One region of the Brenneria sp. L3-3C-1 genome, then DNA from elsewhere that is predicted to be linked to it. Evidence: predicted binding sites of a transcription regulator. Region 1 holds the regulator's gene; each other region holds the start of a gene.
The links. The regulator Fur, encoded in region 1, represses iron uptake genes when iron is present. The targets are predictions, from matches to a motif close to ATAATAATGAGAACNACTATCAA.
Positions count from the first base shown of each region.

Region 2: a site for Fur is predicted at 1,228-1,250, ahead of JG725_RS11270 (TonB-dependent hemoglobin/transferrin/lactoferrin family receptor). Genes of this name have one in related genera too.
Region 3: a site for Fur is predicted at 2,738-2,760, ahead of JG725_RS10805 (TonB-dependent siderophore receptor). Genes of this name have one in related genera too.

Region 1 is NZ_JAEMHF010000002.1:191,280-195,461, forward strand. Features, by position in the region: gene JG725_RS07315 (methyl-accepting chemotaxis protein) at 1-410, opposite strand, end outside; gene fldA (flavodoxin FldA) at 869-1,396, shown strand; gene fur (ferric iron uptake transcriptional regulator) at 1,725-2,174, shown strand; gene glnS (glutamine--tRNA ligase) at 2,523-4,181, opposite strand.
Region 2 is NZ_JAEMHF010000004.1:172,195-176,376, forward strand. Features, by position in the region: gene parC (DNA topoisomerase IV subunit A) at 1-956, opposite strand, end outside; gene JG725_RS11270 (TonB-dependent hemoglobin/transferrin/lactoferrin family receptor) at 1,357-3,798, shown strand; gene parE (DNA topoisomerase IV subunit B) at 3,908-4,182, opposite strand, start outside.
Region 3 is NZ_JAEMHF010000004.1:64,291-68,472, reverse strand. Features, by position in the region: gene serB (phosphoserine phosphatase) at 1-926, opposite strand, end outside; gene JG725_RS10815 (YtjB family periplasmic protein) at 1,090-1,752, shown strand; gene JG725_RS10810 (ABC transporter ATP-binding protein) at 1,844-2,656, shown strand; gene JG725_RS10805 (TonB-dependent siderophore receptor) at 2,929-4,182, shown strand, end outside.

The DNA.
Region 1 (4,182 bases):
TATAAAGGTTCAACGCCCTGGGTAATCAGGTTATTCCAGTCACGGCTCACCGCCTGCACCAGCGCATCGTCCAGCCCTGCGTGGTCTATGCCATTAAACGCCGCCAAATCCGCTTTTAAGGTATTAAGCGCATTCAAAGAAGATGCCTGCTCTCTGTCCGCCGCTTCATTATCGCCGTTGCGACGTGCATCAACGGCGCGAGCCAGGCGCGTCACCATGCGAAAATATTGATCGTTGCCCTGATTAACAAAATTCATATTTTGCACCAGGAGGCTACTGGTCTTGGACGTTGTCGTCATCTCTTTGAAAGAAAACATGGTGTATATCGACACGCCGCCCCAGAGCACACAGAAAGTGCCAAGCACCCATAGCATGGCCGTTCTGATGGCAATGTTCTTTAAAAATTTCATGGTTCACTCCGAACTAAACACACATAAAAGGACATTTTCATCGTCATTCAACAATGAAACACAGAAATTCATGCCAACAAGATATGTCACCTTTATCTGGCGCTAACGTTCCGTTATGTTGAAAACAGATAAAATCACGTTAACTAAATCGACAAAGTTCAGAGAACATTTAGAGTCAGGGCGGTTCTTATGCTCATTTATTTTCTATTCTGTGAACAATTTCATAACTCGCCATACACATAATTTTTTAAGTTTAAAGAGATTACGTTAAAAAATTTAATCACCAAGGGTCGTCAGCCGGGGCGACAACAGGAAAATGCGTATCAGCAAAATACCCGCCACAATTTACCGATGCTTACCGATACGAGTTTCTCATGCCGGGCGCGTCTGCTATTATTAGCCGATAAGTGGGTAAAACACGGCATCATACCATTAAGAATCAAGAGGTTATTCAATTCATGGCACTCATAGGAATTTTCTTTGGCAGTGACACTGGCAATACCGAGAACATTGCCAAGACGATCCAACAGCAACTGGGAACCGACGTTGCCGAAGTTCATGACATCGCCAAAAGCAGCAAAGAAGATCTTGAAGCGTTCGATATTTTATTGCTCGGTATCCCTACCTGGTACTACGGGGAAGCGCAGTGCGACTGGGATGACTTTTTCCCTACGCTGGAAGAGATCGACTTCAGCGGTAAACTGGTTGCCTTGTTCGGCTGCGGCGATCAGGAAGACTATGCCGAGTACTTCTGTGACGCCATGGGCACCATCCGCGATATCATTGAACCGCATGGCGCGACGATTATTGGACACTGGCCGACGGAAGGGTATTACTTTGAAGCCTCTAAAGGTCTGGCTGATGACAACCACTTCATCGGTTTGGCCATCGACGAAGATCGTCAACCCGAACTGACCAGCGAGCGCGTTACAGCCTGGGTAAAACAGATCGGCGACGAACTGAATCTGAAAGAACTGGTAGGCTGAGCCGATTCTCTGGCTCTGATGACACTCTCGTCAGAGCCAGATTGATAGAAAAAACCTCTCATAAAAATTGATACATTTTTTTAACTTCTCCTTATAAGTATGTACAATACCCACATCGGTTCTGTGCGTTCATTGAACGTTCCTCATTTACCAACAATACATTGCATGGTACACCTGTAGTGTATGTGGAAATAATATTGTTAACATTCCATGGTTTTCATTTTGAATGCGCAGTTCTATAATTGGGACGTTATTACATTTTTTGAGCCGACCGATGACATAGGCTAGGTAGCCTCCATTGATAAGTAAGCAACAGGACTAAATCCGCATGACTGACAACAACATCGCATTAAAGAAGGCCGGCCTGAAAGTCACTCTTCCAAGACTGAAAATTCTGGAAGTGTTGCAGGATCCGGAGTGCCATCACGTCAGTGCGGAAGATTTATATAAGAAACTGATTGATATGGGTGAAGAGATTGGTCTAGCGACCGTCTACCGCGTACTGAATCAGTTTGATGATGCGGGGATCGTAACCCGTCATAATTTTGAAGGCGGTAAATCCGTTTTTGAACTGACGCAGCAGTATCATCATGACCATCTGATTTGTCTGGATTGTGGCAAAGTGATTGAATTCCGTGACGAATATATCGAAGCACGCCAACGCGAAATAGCGGAAAGACACGGTATCAAGTTGACCAACCACAGTTTGTATCTGTATGGCCATTGCAGTGAAGGGGATTGCCGTGAAGACGAAACCCTGCACGATGCAAGAAGATAAATCGACCGCATAAAAAATCGCCTGAAGCGATTTTCAGACCATTGACATAGCCTGTTATTAGGGAGAGCGTGGCGAGGGGTCGTAGCGGCGTAAGCCGCCGACAAATTTGCCAGGAGCAAATTTGAACAGCATTTATGCTGGCCCGCAGGGTGGGGCACAAGGATGTGTCCCATAATGGCCCCTCGGTACGGTAGGCCCGGGTATCTCAGGCTTACAGACGACTTTGTCAGCAACCTCTTTTCAACGTCGCTTGCGACGATCCGTAGGGTGACGGACTTCCTGTCCGTCATAAAATAAAACCGCCGAGGCGGTTTTATTTTTGTTTTACTCTGTAAGCCAATCCCGCTATCACCCCACCCAGGTATCCCGCAGGCCTACCGTGCGATTAAACACCAGATGCTGCGCGCTGGAATAAACCCGATCGGCGCAGAAGTAGCCTTCGCGCTCAAACTGATACGCTTTTTCCGCTTCCGCCTGCGCCAGACTCGCCTCAACGAATCCCTGCACCACTTTCAGCGATTCCGGGTTGATGGTTGACAGGAAATCATCCGCCGCCGCCGGATTGGCGACGCTAAACAGACGATCGTACAAGCGGAACTCCGCCGGCAACGCATGCGCTACGGACACCCAGTGAATCACGCCTTTTACCTTGCGGCCATCAGCCGGATCTTTACTTAAGGTATCCGGATCGTAGCGACAGTAGATGGCGGTGATGGCGCCCTGCTCGTCTTTATCAATATGTTCCGCTTTAATCACATAAGCGTTACGCAGACGAACCTCTTTACCCAGCACCAGACGCTTATACTGTTTATTGGCTTCCTCACGGAAATCAGCGCGATCGATATACACCTCGCGGCTGAATGCAACCTGACGGGATCCCATTTCCGGTTTATTCGGATGATTCGGCATCGTCACCCACTCTTCATGATCGGCGGGCAGGTTTTCAATCACCACCTTCACCGGGTCAAGAACCGCCATGGCGCGCGGCGCGTTTTCATTCAGATCGTCACGAATACAGGATTCCAGCGCGGCCATTTCAACGTTGTTATCCTGCTTGGTAATACCAATGCGAACGCAGAATTCACGGATAGACGCGGCGCTGTAACCGCGACGACGCAAACCGGAAATGGTCGGCATCCGCGGATCGTCCCACCCCTCGACAATCTTCTCGGTTACCAGTTGGTTCAGCTTACGCTTGGACATAATGGCGTATTCGAGATTAAGACGTGAGAACTCATACTGCCGCGGATGGCAAGGTATGGTGATGTTATCCAATACCCAATCATACAGACGGCGATTATCCTGAAACTCCAGCGTACACAAAGAGTGCGTCACGCCTTCCAGCGCATCGGAAATACAGTGGGTAAAATCATACATCGGATAGATGCACCACTTATTTCCCGTTTGGTGATGTTCGGCAAACTTAATCCGATACAAAACCGGATCGCGCATCACCATAAACGACGAGGCCATATCAATCTTGGCGCGCAGACAAGCCGTTCCCTCGGCGAAGCCGCCGTTACGCATTTTTTCAAACAGCGTCAGGTTTTCCTGCACGCTACGATCGCGGTACGGGCTATTTTTGCCCGGCGCCGTCAGCGTGCCGCGATATTCACGGATCTGCTCCGGCGTCAATTCATCAACGTAGGCCAGCCCTTTGCTAATCAGTTCAACCGCATACTGATGCAGTTGATCGAAATAATCGGAGGAATAACGAACCTCGCCGCTCCATGAGAACCCCAACCATTTAACGTCGCGTTTGATTGACTCAACGTATTCAATATCTTCTTTTACCGGATTGGTATCGTCAAAACGCAGGTTGCATTGCCCGTTGTAGTCCTGGGCAATGCCAAAGTTCAGACAGATGGATTTCGCATGCCCGATATGAAGATAGCCGTTAGGCTCCGGCGGAAAACGCGTCTGAATATGGTCATGCTTACCGGATGCCAGATCTTCATCAATAATCTGACGGATAAAGTTGGTTGGGCGGGCTTCAGCCTCACTCATG
Region 2 (4,182 bases), on a different contig from region 1:
AGATGGTTCATCACCTGATCCAGATCGATACGGTTGGAGCGCGGCACCAGCACTAATCGGGTAGGGTTTTCGTGGTCGGATTCATCACGCAGATCTTCAATCATCGGCAGTTTCTTGGCGCGCATCTGGCTGGCTATCTGCTCCAGCACTTTGGCCCCCGAAACCTGATGAGGCAGCGCGGTGATCACCACTTCGCCATCCTCTTTTTTCCAGACGGCGCGCATACGCACCGAACCGCGCCCGTTCTGGTAAATTTTACGCACGTCATCACGCGGGGTAATGATTTCCGCTTCCGTCGGGAAATCAGGCCCGTGAACGTATTGCAACAGATCTTCCAGCGAGGAGCCGGGTTTATCGATCAGCGCCACCGCCGCCGCCGCCACTTCACGGACGTTATGCGGCGGGATGTCGGTCGCCATACCGACGGCGATCCCGGTCGTGCCGTTAAGCAGAATGTTCGGCAGCCGGGCAGGCAGCATTTTCGGCTCCTGCATGGTGCCGTCAAAATTCGGCACATAGTCGACCGTCCCCTGCCCCAGTTCTCCCAGCAGGGTTTCAGCATATTTAGACAGCCGGGATTCGGTATAACGCATGGCAGCAAATGATTTGGGATCGTCCGGCGCCCCCCAGTTCCCCTGCCCGTCCACCAGCGGATAGCGGTAGGAGAAGGGCTGCGCCATTAATACCATCGCCTCGTAACAGGCGCTGTCGCCATGCGGATGATATTTACCCAACACGTCGCCGACGGTACGGGCCGATTTTTTGAATTTGGCGCTGGCATTCAGGCCCAGCTCCGACATGGCATAAATAATACGGCGCTGTACCGGCTTCAGACCGTCGCCGATAAACGGCAACGCCCGATCCATGATGACGTACATGGAGTAGTTCAGGTACGCATTTTCAGTAAACGTGTGCAGCGCCAGGCTTTCTGCGCCGTCATGCGTCATCTCACTCATTTATCTCATTTCCTCACATCGCAGCGCGATTATTGCTTTCTTTAACACGCTACACGGCATGTTTGGCGGGAATAGTACCTTATCTGGCCGTGTCCTGTCACAGATAACGCCGGCGGACTCACCCGTCACCGGCGGCGACGCCTGACGGCTTTATTTTGGGCGCGCCGGTCGATGATGAAACGCTCGAAAGCCACGCGGCCGATTACCCGCCAAAACGTTTTATTAAGAATTATTCATTATGATTTTTTCCAACAATGATAATAATTATCATATGGTAATGGTTATCATTTCCATATTTTTTGTAATGTTATCAGACGTTAACTTTTGAAGTTGGCTGCCAGCATCGTCCTGTTTATCCCGGCATGGCTGGTCGAACAGAACCATAGAAAAGAGTATCACTATGTTAATTAATAAGAATCTCAATAAAATTCTTCTCACCGGGATATTGGCCGGCACAGCGTTGAACAGCACGGCGGCCGATAGCCAATCACCCGCACAGCGTAACGTGGCGAACAACGATGCCGCCGGGACAAAAAATCAGACGACCCCGACCAGCCAATCCGAGCCGACCGGCGATGTAATGACGGTTTACTCGCCCAAAGTTGAGAAAGAAGCCGGTACCAAGACAATCATCACCGCCAGCGATATGCAGAAAGAGGGCGGCAACGATTTCAGTACCATCATGCGCTACCAGCCGCTGATCAGCGCGCCGGGCGTCACCAGCGGCGTCAGCGCAGGTAAAAGCAGCTATGACCGCGGCGGCGCCAGTGGATACAATATTCGCGGGCTGGAAAACAACCGGGTCTCCATTGATATCGACGGCGTGGAGCTACCGTCTTCCACCGATCGCGGTACATCCACGGTCAGCGGTCGCCGCCAGACGGGCAGCACCGGCATTGGCCGTGGCGACTATCTCGACCCGTACCTGTACGGTTCAGTGGATATCGAATCCGGCGCCACGTCGGTCGCCAACAGTAATAACGCGCTGGGCGGGTCGGTCTCTTTCAAACCAAAATCCGCCAATGATTATCTAAACGCCGGCAAGCACAGCTATTTTGGTTATCAGGCCGGTTATGACTCCGCCAACCGCAGCGTCCACAACGGCATTACCGCGGCCGGCGGCGACGACGATCTGCGCGGCGTTATCGTCATCAGCCGTCGCGACGGCAATGAAACCGAAAACCAGCGCGACGCCGCGATCGACAGCACCCCGGCCAACTGGCACTCCAACGCGATATTGGCGTCCGGTATCTGGCAGGCGACGAGTTCGCATCAGCTTACCGCCACCGTCGATTATTATCACAAAACCAATCACGCCAATTTCCCGACCTGGAACATGAGCGCATCGGGCGTCTCGTCACTTGACGGCAGCACCTCCTATCAGGACAGTCAGACCCGCCGTTGGGGATTCAGTCTGGCGGATCTCTATACGCCGGAAGATTTCGCGCTGTTCGACAGCCTGAACACCAAGCTGTTTTATACCCAAACCGAAGCGCACGACTATACCGTCACCGATGCTTCCACGCCGGCTTCCGTCTGGAGCAACTACGATACCAAAACCATCGGTCTTGAGAGCAAGGCTAGCAAGGAATGGCGTAATCACAGTATCAGCTACGGTTTCAATGCTCGTCAGTCGAAAACAGAACGTCCGTTCATCACGGAAAATCTGACGGCTAGCGGCCTGGGTATCGATCTGGGGCGCCCGCAGGCGGATAGCGAAATCGTCAATCTGGGCGCTTTCGTACAGGACAAGATCACCTGGGATCTGGCGGGTCGCGACTTCTCGGTCGTACCCGGAGTGCGTTTTGCCTGGCAGCACGCCGAACCAAAGAACGCGTCCAATCTGTTTACCAACACTAATGGCAATGTAACTTCAGACGAAGCCGCCGGCATGTATGGCACCAATGCCGATGGACAGGTTCTGCCGTCCATCGCATTCCAGTACACCCTCACGCCCGATCTGCTGGCCTACGTTCAATACCGGCGCGGTGCCCAGTTCCCCACCGACGGGCAACTGTACGGCTCCTGGGCTCTCGGCTATATGGGCACTTCCAGTAGCTATGCCATCCTGAGCGATCCAAACCTGAAAACCGAAACCAGCGATAACTATGAACTGGGGCTGAAAGGTCAGATAGTGGAAGGCGTCACGCTAAGCGCGTCGGCCTTCTATAGTGATTACAAGAACTTTATCGCCAACGGTTACTACCGCCGCGCCGATAATCCCGCCTTGTTCGCCGGCGTGCCGAGTAATCTCAGCATTCTTTATCTGACCGAGAACCGCGATAAAGCCTATATCTACGGCGGTGAAATCAGCGCTAAATTCAACCTCGGCACCTGGTTCGAACAGGCGAACGGCTTCAGCGCCCGTCTGGCCTACGGCTACACCGAAGGGGCATCAAAATCCAGCGCCAGCGGCGACTCGTATGTCGCTCTGGACTCGGTAACGCCGCAGAAAGCCGTGGTGGGTATCGCCTACGATGATCCGTCCAGCCTCTACGGTGCCGCGCTGATCGCCACTTTCAACAAAGGCAAAACCGCCACTTACGCGGCGGGTCGTAAGCTCCCTTCCAATGGAAACAATCTGGGTTCTGACGATTATACGTTTATGCATGTACCGGGTTACGCGCTGGTGGATCTGACCGCTTACTACCGCGTATCCCAAAACGTGAGGCTTAGCGGCGGCATCTACAACCTGACCGACCGCAAATACTGGGATTATCAGACCAGCCGCAATATCGAGGCGCCGACCAGCACCAATGCCGGTGATATCAACTACTACAACCAGCAGTTGGCCATCGCGCCGGGCCGCACCTTCCAACTGGGAATTAATGTTGATTTCTGATGAGTCGTGAGGCGGAAACGCCTCATTGATTATTGTCCGACGAGACGGGATAAGAGCGCCGCGCTTGCTTATCCCGTTTTTACCGTTTGAACGCCGGCCGATGCCGTCGTTATACCTCGATTTCCGCCCGGTCGCCCTTCTCCTGCAACCAGTTGCGGCGATCTTCCGAGCGCTTTTTCGCCAGCAGCATATCCATCATCGCCATGGTCTGATCGATATCGTCGTCGTTTATCGTCAGTTGCACCAAACGGCGGGTATTCGGATCGAGCGTGGTTTCGCGTAATTGCAGCGGATTCATTTCGCCCAGCCCTTTAAAGCGCTGAACGTTGGGTTTGCCTTTTTTACGCTTGAGCTGCTCCAGCACGCCCGCTTTTTCTTCTTCAT
Region 3 (4,182 bases), on a different contig from region 1:
AGATCCGCATGGCGGATTATCACGGCGGACTGCTCGTTGACTTTCGGTTTGGCATGATAGGCAATGCCCAAGCCAGCGGCTTTGATCATCAGCAGATCGTTGGCGCCGTCGCCGATGGCGACGGTCTGCTGTGGCGGAATGTCCAGTTTTTCCGCCAGTTCGCGCAGGGTGTTCGCTTTAAATTTCGCATCGATAATCGGGCCGATGACTTCGCCGGTCAGTTTACCGTCCCGCATACCCATTTCGTTGGCGACCGCGGCAACCAGGCCCAGTTCCTCACGCAGATAATCGGCGAAATAGGTAAATCCGCCGGAAGCGATGGCGATGTGCCAACCCGCCTGCTGAAGTTGAGCGACCATGTTGGTTAAGCCAGGCATCAGCGGCAAGGTTTTACGCACCTCATGCAGAATATTGGCGTCGGCGCCTTTTAGCGTGCCTACCCGCTGACGCAGGCTGGCCGCAAAATCCAGTTCGCCGCGCATCGCCCGTTCGGTGACTTCGGCAACCTGCTCGCCGGTTCCCGCCAGTTTGGCGATTTCATCGATGCACTCGATCTGAATCGCCGTGGAATCCATATCCATCACCAGCAGGCCGGGCGCGCGCAGGGTCGGCGCGTTACGCATCGGGCATACGTCCAGGCCCAGTTCATGCGCCAGCTTCTTGGCCCGCGGCGTCAGCGTGCCGGCCAGCCGCACCACCTGATAATCACCCACATTCCAGGCGCTGACAATCACCATTGCGGCCCCCAGTCTGCGCTGGTAGCGGGCAAGTAAATTTTTATCGAGGACGTCGCTGTATAATAACCAGCCGGTGTCGCCGGCGCGGTAATCGAGCGGCATCACTTCATCACCGCTCAGCGATAGCGGCAGTCCCGGCCAACAGTTAATCTCGTTCGGGAGATCACGATAGGTCAGACTATTCGACATGGGGCAGATCCTCTACTGGCGGTAATAATGTGGCCGGGCGCATCCTGTTCGGCGTGTGCATCCGTTTAGCCACAAAACATATCGGTCGGAAAACAGGGCAACAAGCTATCCTATCGTCGACGCTTCTGGCAACATAAAGTATCCAATTTGCGTAAGGATTATCATGGTTCGGGCACGGGTAAAATTTCGCCTACATCGCACAGCCATTGTGCTGATTTGCTTAGCTCTGCTGGTGATACTGATGCAGGGCGCTTCTTATTTTAGTCTGAGTCACCAGATGGCGCGCTCCGAACAGGTGGAAGAGCTGGCGCGCACCTTGACCAGCCAGGTTGCCTACAGCCTCTCTCCGCTGATGGAAAGCGCTGACGATAACAGCCTGAAAATCAATAATATCCTTAAGCAACTTACCGATCATAGCCGTATTCTGGATGCCGGCATTTATCAGCAGGATGGTTCGTTGATCGCCCGCGCCGGCGAGCAGGTTCAGCTCCGGGATCGGCTGGCATTGGATGGCAATCGGGTCGGCAGCTACTTTAACTATCAGTTGGTGCAGCCCATTGAGGGCAAAGACGGTCCGATCGGTTTTCTACGTATTACGCTCGATACGCACGTGCTGGAGACCGAAGCCAAGCAGGTGGACAACACCACCAATATTCTGCGCTTGATGATTCTGCTGTCGCTGGCGATCGGCATCATTCTAACCCGTACCCTGTTGCAGAACCGCCGCACCCGCTGGCAGCAGTCGCCCTATTTGCTGACCGCCAGTACGCCGGTGAAAGAAGATGATGGCGAGGATACGGAGAAGGAAAATCCGGGAAAACCCTGAGGTGAAACATCATGTACGTAGAATAGGCACGAAGACTTCTGGCATGATGATTAATTAAAATTTTACGGCAATTATGAAGAGTAAAGCATTGATGACGAGTCTCTTGCACGCCACCGACCTTACGCTTGCGTACGATAAAAAAATCATCGCCGAAGCATTGAGCGTCACCATTCCGGATAATCAATTCAGTGTGATTATCGGCCCTAATGCCTGCGGCAAATCCACGTTGCTGCGGGCGCTGTGCCGGTTATTGAAACCGCTGGCGGGAGAGGTGCTGCTGGATGGCAAAAACATTCATCATCTCCCCACTAAAGCGCTGGCCCGGCAAATCGGCCTGCTGCCGCAGCATGCCATCGTACCGGATAACATCACGGTGGCTGATCTGGTGGCGCGCGGGCGCTATCCGCATCAGAACCTGTTGAAACCGTGGAGCGCGGCGGATCAGGAAGCGGTAGAGCAGGCGATGCTCGCCACCAACGTCAGTTCACTGGCTGAGCGTAGCGTGGATGAACTATCTGGCGGTCAGCGCCAACGGGTATGGATAGCCATGGTGCTGGCGCAGCAGACCTCGCTGTTGCTGCTGGATGAGCCCACCACCTGGCTGGATATGGCGCATCAGATTGATCTGCTCGATCTGTTTCGCGATCTTCACCAGCAACATGACCGTACGCTGGTGGCGGTGCTGCACGACCTGAATCAGGCCTGTCGTTATGCCGACCATCTGATCGTTATGCAGGCCGGACGGCTTATGGCGCAGGGGAAACCTTCCGAGATCGTCAGCGCCGACCTGATCAGACAGGTGTTCGGCATGCCTTGCGTGATTATTGACGACCCGGTATCTCACACGCCGCTGATTGTGCCGTGTGGACGTTACCACCCGATCCCAGGTGTTGCTATCGTCTGACCGTTGCCGATAAGCCCACATCCCATATGCCTGCTCAGGCATTAAAAAACCAAAATTCCGCCGCTAATTAAAAAAATGCTAATGATAATAAATATCATTAGCATTTTGCATTTTTGCTGTGCTAAGGTTTTTTGGCAAAAAAATAGGGTTACATGGGATGATGTTAACAATATTGCGCAAAGGTTAATTATATGAAAATAAAGCATAAAAAAAGTTTTCATGCCTGCTTGCATATGGGATGGGTACTGGCAATAGTGCACCCAGTTCCGGGCATGGCGGCAGACACAACGGCCGGCTCACAGGGCGACACCATCACAGTGGTCGCCGGAACAACAAATGAATCGCCCACCGCGCCGCTTAAAGGAATGGTGGCGACCACCAGCCAGGCCGGCAGTAAAACCGCAACGCCATTGATAAAAACGCCGCAATCTATTTCCGTTGTCACCCGCGATCAGATGGATGCGCAGGATGTGTCCTCGGTTCCGCAGGCGTTGCGCTATTCCGCCGGGGTGATTTCTGAGTACCGCGGCAGTTCCAACCGTTATGATGAGGTGTTTATTCGCGGATTTTCCTATGTACCGCGATTTTTGGACGGTTTGAGTTTCGGCGGTTCGGCCGGGTCGCAAACCGGGGTGATTGAACCCTGGTTGCTGGAGCGGGTGGAAGTGGTCAGAGGCCCGGCGTCGGTGCTCTACGGCCAGGTCAATCCCGGCGGCCTGGTCAGTATGACCAGCAAACGTCCGACGGCCACCCCGATACGCAAAGTCCAGATCAAAGGCGGCAATAATGAGCTGGCCCAGGGGGCGTTTGACTTTGGCGGCGCATTGAATGATGACAATACCCTGCTGTATCGCCTCAACGGTCTGGCGCGCACCCAGAATAATCAGGTCAAGGATTACAAAGAGACGCGCTACGCGATTGCGCCGTCGCTGACCTGGTATCCCAATATCGATACCCGCTTCACGTTGCTGACCAGTTTCCAGAAAGATCCCGATGCCGGCTACCGCAACTTCCTGCCGTCGGTGGGTACGGTATTCGGCACCGAGCGGGGTTATATTCCCCGTGATTTTAATGTCAGCGATCCGTCCTTTAATCTGTCAGAGCGCGAGCAATCCGCTATTGGCTATGAGTTTGAACATAACTTCGGCGAGATATTTACTTTCAGGCAAAATGCGCGCTACGCCAATATCAATCAGAAATACAAATACTTTGTCTATGCAAACTCCGCCAGTACCTATGTGCTGAACCGACGCGCTCAGGTAGAAGAGCGTGATACCGATGAGTTTGTGCTGGATAATCAGTTACAGGCCCAGTTCGCCACCGGGGCGGTGGATCATCTGGTGTTGACCGGCCTTGACTATAAATGGAATAAGGATCGGCAGAAACTGTGGCGGGGCAGCAGTACCAGCTACCAAATTGATTGGTCCTCTCCCAGCTATGGTATATCAGTGGATGAGAGCACTCTGAGCAAGGCAACGGATGAGTTACAGACGCTGGATCAGTTCGGCGTCTACGCGCAGGATCAA